Regions from separate parts of the Luteibacter sp. 621 genome, predicted to be linked through region 2. Evidence: riboswitches for the same ligand, from Rfam matches in the RefSeq annotation. Region 2 holds a riboswitch; each other region holds the start of a gene.

Region 1 (3,253 bases), on a different contig from region 2:
CTACAGGGGGTGGGGCCATTCGCGGATGGCCCGGTGTGCGTTACCGCTTACGGGACGGGCGCGAAGCGCACCGTCACGTAGTAGGTGCGGCCCAGCTGGTTGTAGTACGCCGCCGTCTCATAGCGCTTGTCCGCCACATTGGCCACGCGACCCTGCACGCTCCAGGCGTTGTCCACGTGCCAGGTGGCGCGCAGGTCAGCGGTGGTGTAGCCGCCAAGGCGGGTGGTGTTGGCCGCATCGTCGTAGCTGTAACCCGCGGCGTACACCGAGCCGCCCAGCGTGAATGCGCCCAGGTCCTTGTCCAGGTCCACGCGGCCGGTGCGGCGCGGGCGGCGGGCCAGCAGGTTGTCTTCCTGCGGGCCGCTATCGCGGTTCAGCGGCTGCTGCAGCGTCAGGTAGGTACGCACGTGCCAGCCATCCACATCGGCGCCCAGCTGGCCTTCCAGCCCGCGGATGCGCGCCTGGCTCACGTTGATCGGCAGGAAGTTGGCGTCGTAGCCGATCAGGTCATCCACCTTGGTCTGGTAGGCGTTCACCGCCCAGTTCCAGATGCCCGGGCCGCCGCTCAGGCCGATCTCGGCCGTGCGCGACTTCTCCGGCTTCAGCGAGACGGGCGCACCGTAGGGGTAGTACTCGTCGTTGAAGGTCGGCGCATGGAACGCCGTGCCGTACGACGCGGTGATGCGCATGCCGTTATCGAAGCGGAAGCCGTACGCCGCCGAGCCGGTGTTGTGGTTGCCGAACTGGTTGTTGTGGTCGTGGCGCGCGGAGAGCTGGATCTCGTGCGGCCCGAACACGCCCTGGTACAGGGCGAACACGCCGGTGTTGTTGCGGGTGGTCTTGAGATAATCCGTATCGCTATCCAGCTTCTCCTGCTGGTAATCCACGCCCGCGCTCAGGGTCTGGCCCGGCGCCAGGGTGAAATCGTTCTGCCAGGCGGCCTGGTTGCGCTTGGAGTACAGGTAACCCATGCGCAGCTTATCGGCGCCCACGTGCGGATTGAAGTCTGCGTCGTACCAGGTCTTTTCCGAACCGTTGAGGTAGTTGTCCGCGCGGTCCTGGTTCTGGCCCAGGCTTACCGACATGCGCCAGTCGGCCATGGCGTCGAAGCTGAGCTTGCCGCCAGCGACCTGCTGCGAACGGCGGGTCAGGTTCTGGAAATCACCGTCATATTCGATGGTGCCCTTGCTGCGCAGCCAGCTGCCGGTGAGCTCGGTGCCGTCATCCCAGCGGTAGCCGCCCGAGAGCGCGCCGTTGTAGGTGCGGTAGGCATCGTGATCCGGCTCATCGGTGAAACAACCCTTGCCAGCGTCGGCGGCGCCGATGCGGCAGGCGTTGATGCCCGCGGTGTACTGGCCGCCCAGGCTGGCGTTGTACCAGCCGTGCGTGGTGCCACCGGAAACGCCGACCTGGCCGGCGGTGTAGCCATGGCTGCCACCGGTCACCGAGACCGACGGGGTCGGCGCTTCGCCGGCCTGGCCGTGGCGGGTGAAGATCTGGATGACGCCACCGATGGCGTCCGAGCCGTACAGGGTGGAGCGCGGGCCACGCACGACTTCGATGTGGTCGATCTGCTCCACGGGGAGCTGCTCGTAGGCCGGCAGGCCGGCACCCACGGTGCCGACGCGCACGCCATCGATCAGCACCAGCGTATGGGCCGAGTTGGTGCCGCGCATGAACATCGAGGTCTGCTGGCCGAGGCCGCCGGTGTTGGCCATGACCACGCCGGGCAGGCCGGTGAGCAGGTCCTGCACGCTGGTGGGCTGCAGGCGCTCGATATCGTCGCGGGTGATCACGGTGACCGGGGCGAGCACCTCGTCCAGCGGGGTGGGCGCGCGGTTGGCGGTGACGACGACCGAGGGCAGCGTTTCCGGGGCGTCGGCGGCATGCGCGATGGCGATGGACGACAGCAGGGCTGTCGCGAGCAGGGTCTTCTTCATGTGTGGAGCGTCCTCGTGCCGCAGGGCGGCAAGTCTTTAAACCGGGACGGCCACGGGGGAGGAGCGAACGGCGCACGGGCAGCGGGGCCCGGAGGCTGTCCGGATCCGCCCGCCGCGAATCGTCCGAAACAGGTTCACCCCCGCGGCCATGGCTGGCGCAGGGGGTGTTTCGGGCCGGTCTCCGGACTCGCCCTTGCCGCGCTCGCGGATTCTTCCGGCGCCTTCCCACCCCGTTCGGAGCAGTGGCCAAGGCCGGACAGAACGGGGGTGTTCCCCTGGGGCTTACCGTTGCGGGGGCAGTGCCGGCCTTGCCGCTTCAGCGGCGCACCGGCTTCCCGTTTCATCCTTACCGCCATGGAGGCGGGTGGACACCCGAACGGGGGCATTCTAGCGGTGATTGGGCGGGATCGGAGGGAATCAGTTCATTCGCCTCGGCGAATGCATGCGTTGAGCGGCTTGCGCCGCCTTAGGCTGGGGGTCGTCGGGGTCGGTGGTGGGCAGGCCCCTGGGGCCGCCAGTCGCGGACCTTCGGACCGGGCCGTAGGCAGCCTCATCGCGATAAGCGAATCGCCCGGCGGCCCTCCGCTCATGTCGGCCCCAGGGGCCTGCCCACCGCCGAGTCCAAACGCCCCGTTTCATGCGCCACAAGCCACCATATCGGTGCGGTCACCCCTGTAGGAGCGCGCTCGCGCGCGATCACCTCACGAAGCGGCGATGCCGGACACCCCCCATTGAACCATGCGTCCGGACACTGGTTTGCGGACAGGCCACCGTCCGCGGACGCGCCGATGATCAACGCGCAGACCACGGGACACGGCCTCGCAGCGCCCTTCGTTAAGCACCGCGCACGTTGGCACGGCGCATGCACTCTCCAAGACAAGGGGCCTCGACGCCCCATCGACCTAAACCAAGGAGACCGACCATGAAAACCGAAACCTTCCTGCTGAAGACCTTCTTCGTCGCCGCCGTGCTGACGTGCGTGCTGACCATGGGTGCGATCGTGACGAGTGGCGCGGGTAGCGTGCCGGCGACGGTGATTGCCAGCGCGCAGTGAGCGACGTGCGGAAGCACACGATGGCGTTTCCGCATCGCTGCTTCGTGAGGCATCGCGCGCAAGCGCGCTCCTACAGGAAGAGCGCAAAGCCGAAGGCGAGCCTGATCAGGCGGTGTAGACGCGCTGGCCGCCGATCCAGGTTTCGACCACGTGGTGGGTATCGTCCAGCACCACGAAATCCGCGCGGAAGCCCGCGGCGATGTGGCCGTGCGTCGCACCCAGGCCCAGGAACGCCGCCGGGTACGTCGATGCCATGCGC
Region 2 (3,253 bases):
TCTCGCGCAGCTCGGCCCAACGGCCATCCTTGCCGTTCGGCGTAGCGGCGGGCCAGTAATCGAACTGGAGCTCGCCGTTGGCGGCGCGGCTCTCGTCGAAGCCCGGGTGGGCACCGTCGCGCTCGGCGATCTCGTTGGACTGCGACAGCGCGTGGAAGTAGATCTCTTCCGAGATGCGCGTGGACAGCTCGCGGGCTTCATCCGAATCAAAGCGCAGGCGCAGCTTGAAGAACACATCCTGCAGGCCCATCACGCCCAGGCCCACCGGGCGCCACTTCATGTTCGCGGTGCGCGCGGTATCGATCGGGTAGAAATTCAGGTCGATCACGCGGTTGAGCTGGCGCACGGCGGTGCGCACGGTGCTGGCCAGCTTCTCGAAATCAAACGCACCATCCACGACGTGGCGGGCGAGGTTCACCGAACCCAGGTTGCACACCGCGGTCTCGCCCTCGTTGGTCACCTCGAGAATCTCGGTGCACAGGTTCGAGAGGTGGATGACGTTCTCGGGCTTTGCCGTCTGGTTGCTGGTGGCGTTGGAGCGATCCTTGAAGGTCATCCAGCCGTTGCCGGTCTGCGCCAGCGAACGCAGCATGCGGGCGTATAGCTCGCGCGCCTTCACCTGCTTGCTGGCCAGGCCCTCGGCCTCGGCCTTTTCGTACGCGGCCTCGAACGTGGCGCCCCAGGTATCGACGAAGTGCGGCACGATCTTTGGATCGAACAGCGACCAGTCGCCATCGGTCTCGACGCGGCGCATGAACAGGTCGGGCACCCAGTTGGCCAAGTTCAGGTTATGGGTGCGGCGGGCGTCGTCACCGGTGTTTTCGCGCAATTCGAGGAATTCCTCGATATCCGCGTGCCAGCTTTCCAGGTACACGCAGGCGGCGCCCTTGCGTTTGCCACCCTGGTTCACCGCGGCGACCGAGGCATCGAGGGTCTTCAGCCAGGGCACCAGGCCGTTGGAGTGGCCGTTGGTGCCGCGGATGAGCGAGCCGCGCGAACGGATGCGCGAGTAGGCCAGGCCAATACCACCAGCGAACTTCGAGAGCTGGGCCACGTCGCCATACTTCGAATAGATCGATGCCAGGTCATCCTGCGGCGAATCGAGCAGGAAGCACGACGACAGCTGCTCGTGCGCCGTGCCGGCGTTGAACAGCGTGGGCGAGCTGGCCAGGTACTCGAGCGACGAGAGCATGCGGTACAGCTCCAGCGTCTCGGCCACATCGTTGCCGCCGAGTGCGCAGGCGATGCGCATGAAGAAATACTGCGGGGTCTCGATGACGTGGCGCTTGGTCGGGTGGCGCAGCAGGTAACGGTCGTACACCGTGCGCAGGCCGAAGTATTCGAAGCGGCGCGAGGCGTTCAGGTCGATCGCATCGTTGAGCTTGCGTGCGTTGGCGGTCACGAACGCGCGCAGGCGCTCGTTGAGGATGCCAAGCTCACCGCCGATGTTGATCGATTGCGAGAACGACTGGATCTCCTGGCCGCTCACTTCCTTGTCGATGAAGGCGGAGAGCAGGCGCGCGGCGAGCTGGCCGTATTCCGGCTCCTCGGCGGTGAGCGCCGCGGAGGTGCGGATGGAAAGCTGGTCGAGCTCCTGGGTGGTGGCGCCGTCGTACAGGCCGCCGATCGTCTTCAGCGCCACGCGCATGGGATCGACCGCGAACAGGCCATCGGCGCTGCGCGTCACCGCGCGCACGATCTTGTTCACATCCACGGTTTCCTGGCCACCGTTGCGCTTCGTCACGCGCATCTGGCCGGGGTTGTGTGGCGGGGTAAGGGCGAACGCCGGTGGGGCGTCCTGGCGGTAGCCCGCTGCGGGGGCCTTGTCGGTGCTGGTAGTGGGGGTGGCGGCCGCATCGGCCGTCTCGGTGCGCTCGCGCGCTGCGGAATCCATCGTCGTCATGCTTGGCGTGCCCCAGGGCCTGGTCCAGACTCCCGTTCCCTCGGACGGGGCTTGATGTGGGTAGGCAAGGACGGGAAAGCCGGGGACGAAGCCGCGCGTGGGGCTTCGGTCCGCGACGTGCCTCCCCGCGGAAGCCGTCACCACGAACCATGCCCTTCGGGCATGGCTGCTGGCAGGTCTTCGGACTTCGTGGACGTAGGGCGGCATGCCGCCCTGCCTACCCGTCGCTTCCCAGCCCCCGAAGGGCCAGTGCTTTGAACGGGGTCGTTTCCACTTACCGCTGCGGGGCAGTTCCGGATTTACACCGGATTCCCTTTTAAGTCCGACGGGCAGTCGCGCCGCCTCGGACACCAACGGGACACACGATATAGCTGGGACCAGGGCAGGTCAACACAAGATATAGGGTATTTTTTCCAATGCGCTTCCTGCTCAATGGGTTGCGTGAATGCGCTGGCGAAGCCCCTGATCACGCCTTGATCAATACCTGTCCTGGCATGTGAAGAGCGTCTACACATAAGCGATTGCGGCCCGAGGCTAAGATTCGGGCCCGTTCCAAGCCACCATCCTAAGGACCACGCGGTTCGATGCCATCGACGTTCACGCTGCAAGACCACGCACTGCTCAACCAATCGCTTGATGCGGTGCCCTTTGGCCTGGTGGCGCTTTCGCCCTCGGGAACGATGCTGCACGCAAATGCGTGGGCGCGCGAACGCCTGCGCGGGCACTCGTTCCTCGCGTTCTGGAGCCCGGCGGGCCGCGAAGCCATCGAGGCCGTGCTTGCGGCGATCGGTGCGCGCGGCATTCGTGACCTTGAGGTTGCTGCGTCCGACAACCTGCCGTGGCGCGTGTCACTGGAAACCTGGAGCAGCCCGGCGGTGGGTGAGGCGGTCATCCTCGCCACGTTCCGCCCTGGCAATGCCGACCAGGCCTGGATGGGGCCGGGTGGTGACGGCTCGGCCGACATCACCCAGGACCAGCTGCGCCAGGCACAGAAGATGGACGCGATCGGGAAGCTCACCGGTGGCGTGGCGCACGACTTCAATAACCTGCTGCAGGTGATCAGCGGCAACCTGCAGCTGCTTGCCACCGATGTCGCCGGCAATGCACGTGCCGAGCGCCGCGTGGCGAACGCCATGGCCGGCGTGGACCGCGGCTCGCGCCTGGCCGCACAGCTCCTGGCATTCGGCCGGCGCCAGCCGCTGGCCCCCAAAGTGGTGAACATCGGCCGGTTCGTCCGCGAGATGGATGACCTGTTGCGCCGGTCGCTCGGTGAGGCGATCGAAGTGGAGACGGTGATCGCTGGTGGGCTCTGGAACACCCAGGTGGACGTGGGCAATGTCGAGAACGCGC
Region 3 (3,253 bases), on a different contig from region 2:
GAAAACTTTGGCGTCCTCGAGCGTTCCGGCTGGATGGGGGTAGACCTGTTCTTCGTGCTCAGCGGTTACCTGATCGGTTCGCAGGCGTTTATCGCCCTGCGTGATACGGGACGGCTGGACATGCAGGCGTTCTATGCACGGCGCGCTTTTCGCATCCTGCCTGCGTATGCCGTGGTGCTGGGCCTGTACCTCGCGTGGCCGCTGTGGCGTGAAACCCCGCTGATGCAACCTGCATGGCAGTTCGCCACCTTCACGTTCAACCTTTTCTTCGACGCGCCGCAGCGATATGCCTTCTCCCATGTGTGGTCGCTGTGCGTGGAGGAGCACTTCTACCTGGTGTTTCCGCTGCTGGCGATCGTCCTGGCCGGCCGGCTGACGGCGACGCGCTTCATCCTCCTCTGCGCAGCGGTGGTGGTGGGTGGCATCGCGCTGCGTGCGTGGCTCTGGCAGGTGCACCTGGGGCCGCTCGACCTCGCCGGCGACCCCATCGGGCCGATGTACCTGCGTTACCTGTACTACCCCACGTATTCACGCCTCGATGGCCTGCTTGCGGGCGTGGCCGTGGCGGCATGCGCGGTGTTTCGCCCGACATGGCTTGCCTGGGGGCAGCGCCGGGGTGCGGCGCTGCTGGGCGCATCGGCCCTGCTGCTCACCGGCTGCATCGCGTTCTTCGACGGCAGCCGGCTCGGCTTCTGGCAGAACGCAGTCGGCTACCCGCTCGTGGCCCTTGCGATGGCCGGCTTCGTCGGGATGGCAACGGGCAGTACGTGGCTGGCCCGGTGGCGCATCCCTGGCGCGGGTTGGCTGGCGCGTGCCTCGTACAGCCTGTACCTCAGCCATAAGGGCGCCTTCATGCTCACCGTGGCCCTGCTGGACGGGCGGCTGGACGGCCATCCGGCGTGGCGCTTCATCGCCTTCGCCCTGGTGGTGCTCGCCGTGGGCGCAACCCTGCACTACGGCGTGGAACGGCCATGTTTGCGTTGGCGCGAGCGCCGTTCCGCTACACTACGCGGACCCAGGGTGATCCAAGGCGCCAGCGCCGCGGATTGAAACGGGAATCCGGTGACCCGCAGGCCGCGTGCCTGCGCCATTCCGGAGCTGCCCCCGCAACGGTAGGCGAGTTGAAGGGGCTGGCAGAAGCCACTGTGCCGTTCGCGGCATGGGAAGGCGCCAGCCCTTGCAGGTAACCCCTGCGCTCGCGAGCCCGGAGACCGGCCCACGTGGTATCACCGGACAGGCGGAGGGCCCTGGTCGCGGGTGGCCCGACTCCGTTCGCCGTCGCTTGCACCTTGCCCACGTCCGTCCCTCGCATCCAATACCGCGCGGGTAGGCGCGGTCTGCAGGGAACTACAACGTGTCGCTCCATTCGTCCCGCCTCGCCCTGGCCATCGCTCTTGCGATGACCGCTCCCGTCGTCGCCCACGCCGACGACGCACCCTCCACCGACCTGGACAAGGTCGTCGTCACCGCCAGCCGCACCGAGCAGACCCTGAACCAGGTGCTCTCGGCATCCACGGTGATCGATCGCGCCGATATCGAACGCCTGCAGCCGCGCTCGCTTGCCGATCTGCTGCGCACCACGCCGGGCGTATCCATCGCCAACAACGGCGGCCCGGGCAAGGCCACGTCGGTATTCATGCGTGGCACCGAATCCGACCACGTGCTGGTGCTCGTCGATGGCGTGAAGATCGGTTCGGCGACCTCCGGTACCGCCGCATTCCAGGACATCCCGGTCGACCAGATCGAGCGGATCGAGATCGTGCGCGGCCCGTACTCGAGCCTGTATGGCTCCGATGCGCTGGGCGGCGTGATCCAGATCTTTACCCGCCACCCGCAGGGCGCGTTCGTGCCGAACCTTTCCGTGGGCGTGGGCAGTTGGTCGACATTGCGCGGATCGGCCGGCTTCGCGGGCCGCGGCGCGAATGGCTGGTATTCGGTGGAAGCCAGCCACGACCAGACCCATGGCATCAACGCGTGCCGCGGCAAGCCCAGCCCGGGCGGTGGCGGTTGCTACACCTACGAGCCGGATGATGATGGTTACCGCAACAATGCGCTCTCGTTGAAGGGCGGCTGGCGCTTTGACGAGCAGTGGGATGCCGATGCCAGCGCCACCCGCAGCGAAGGCCACAACTATTACGACGGCACCAGCAGCAACTACGCCGAATCGGCGACGCAGACCGTGGGCGGCCGTCTTCGCTACCGTCCGGCGCAGGACGCACTGGTGACGCTGAACGTCGGTCGCAGCCTCGATCTGTCGACGGACTACGAGAACGGCGTCTACGCCGATACGTTCAATACGCACCGTGACCTGGCCTCGCTGCAGGCGGACCTGGGCAAGGTCGGTGGCGCCTGGGGCCTCACGACACTGGGTTTCGACTGGCAGCGCGATCGCGTGGTCGGCAGCACGGATTACTTCGTGGATGCACGCCGTAACCACGCGCTGTTCGCCCAGTGGCAGCAGGAATTCGGCGACAACTCCATCCAGGGTAGCGTGCGCCGCGACGAGAACAGCCAGTTCGGTGGCAAGACCACGGGCAGCCTGCAGTACGGCTACGCGTTGACGAAGGATCTTCGCGTGACCGCGAGCTACGGCACCGCATTCAAGGCGCCGACCTTCAACGACCTGTACTACCCCGACTACGGCAACCCGGACCTGAAGCCGGAAACCTCGCGTAACTGGGAACTGGGCCTGCGCGGCACGCCGGGTTGGGGCAACTGGTCGGTGAATGCGTTCCAGAACCGCATCGATCACCTGATCGTGTTCGATTCGAGCCTGACCGGCCCACTGTTCCCGTACGGCGGCGCCAACAACATCGATCGTTCGCGCATTCGTGGCGTGGAACTGGCGGCCGATACCAGGCTCGGAGACTGGCGCCTGGGCGGCAATGCTACGTGGCTCTCGCCGGAAGACGACAGCGACGATGCCACCCATGGGAACCTGTTGCCACGCCGCGCGCGCCGCACCGCCAATGTCGACCTGGATCGCAGCTTCGGCGCCTTCAGCGTCGGTGCCAGCGTTTTCGCTTCGGGCTACCGCTATGACGATACGGCCAACCTGCATCGCCTGGGTGGCTACGCACTGACCGACCTGCGCATGGCCTATGCGATCGATACCGCATGGAACGTGGAGCTGTCGGCGAAGAACATTTTCGACCGCCATTACGAGACCGCGCGTTATTTCAACCAGCCCGGCCGCAACTGGATGCTGACGTTCCGTTACCAGCCGCGTTCCTGATCCGTCCCGGAGGAAACC

The links. Region 2 has a riboswitch for cobalamin ahead of ABIE56_RS19550 (ribonucleoside-diphosphate reductase subunit alpha). Riboswitches for the same ligand answer to the same signal wherever they lie in the genome.
Region 1: another riboswitch for cobalamin. It lies ahead of ABIE56_RS13745 (TonB-dependent receptor domain-containing protein); the one in region 2 lies ahead of ABIE56_RS19550 (ribonucleoside-diphosphate reductase subunit alpha).
Region 3: another riboswitch for cobalamin. It lies ahead of btuB (TonB-dependent vitamin B12 receptor); the one in region 2 lies ahead of ABIE56_RS19550 (ribonucleoside-diphosphate reductase subunit alpha).

What each region holds. Positions count from the first base shown of each region.
Region 1 is NZ_JBNDKI010000012.1:7,972-11,224, reverse strand. It holds gene ABIE56_RS13745 (TonB-dependent receptor domain-containing protein) at 48-1,940, opposite strand; cobalamin riboswitch at 2,096-2,331, opposite strand; gene ABIE56_RS13740 (hypothetical protein) at 2,863-2,994, shown strand; gene nagA (N-acetylglucosamine-6-phosphate deacetylase) at 3,100-3,253, opposite strand, start outside.
Region 2 is NZ_JBNDKI010000023.1:42,298-45,550, reverse strand. It holds gene ABIE56_RS19550 (ribonucleoside-diphosphate reductase subunit alpha) at 1-1,903, opposite strand, end outside; cobalamin riboswitch at 2,058-2,273, opposite strand; gene ABIE56_RS19545 (response regulator) at 2,488-3,253, shown strand, end outside.
Region 3 is NZ_JBNDKI010000019.1:92,394-95,646, reverse strand. It holds partial or broken gene ABIE56_RS18030 (acyltransferase family protein) at 1-1,005, shown strand, start outside; cobalamin riboswitch at 1,002-1,234, shown strand; gene btuB (TonB-dependent vitamin B12 receptor) at 1,355-3,235, shown strand.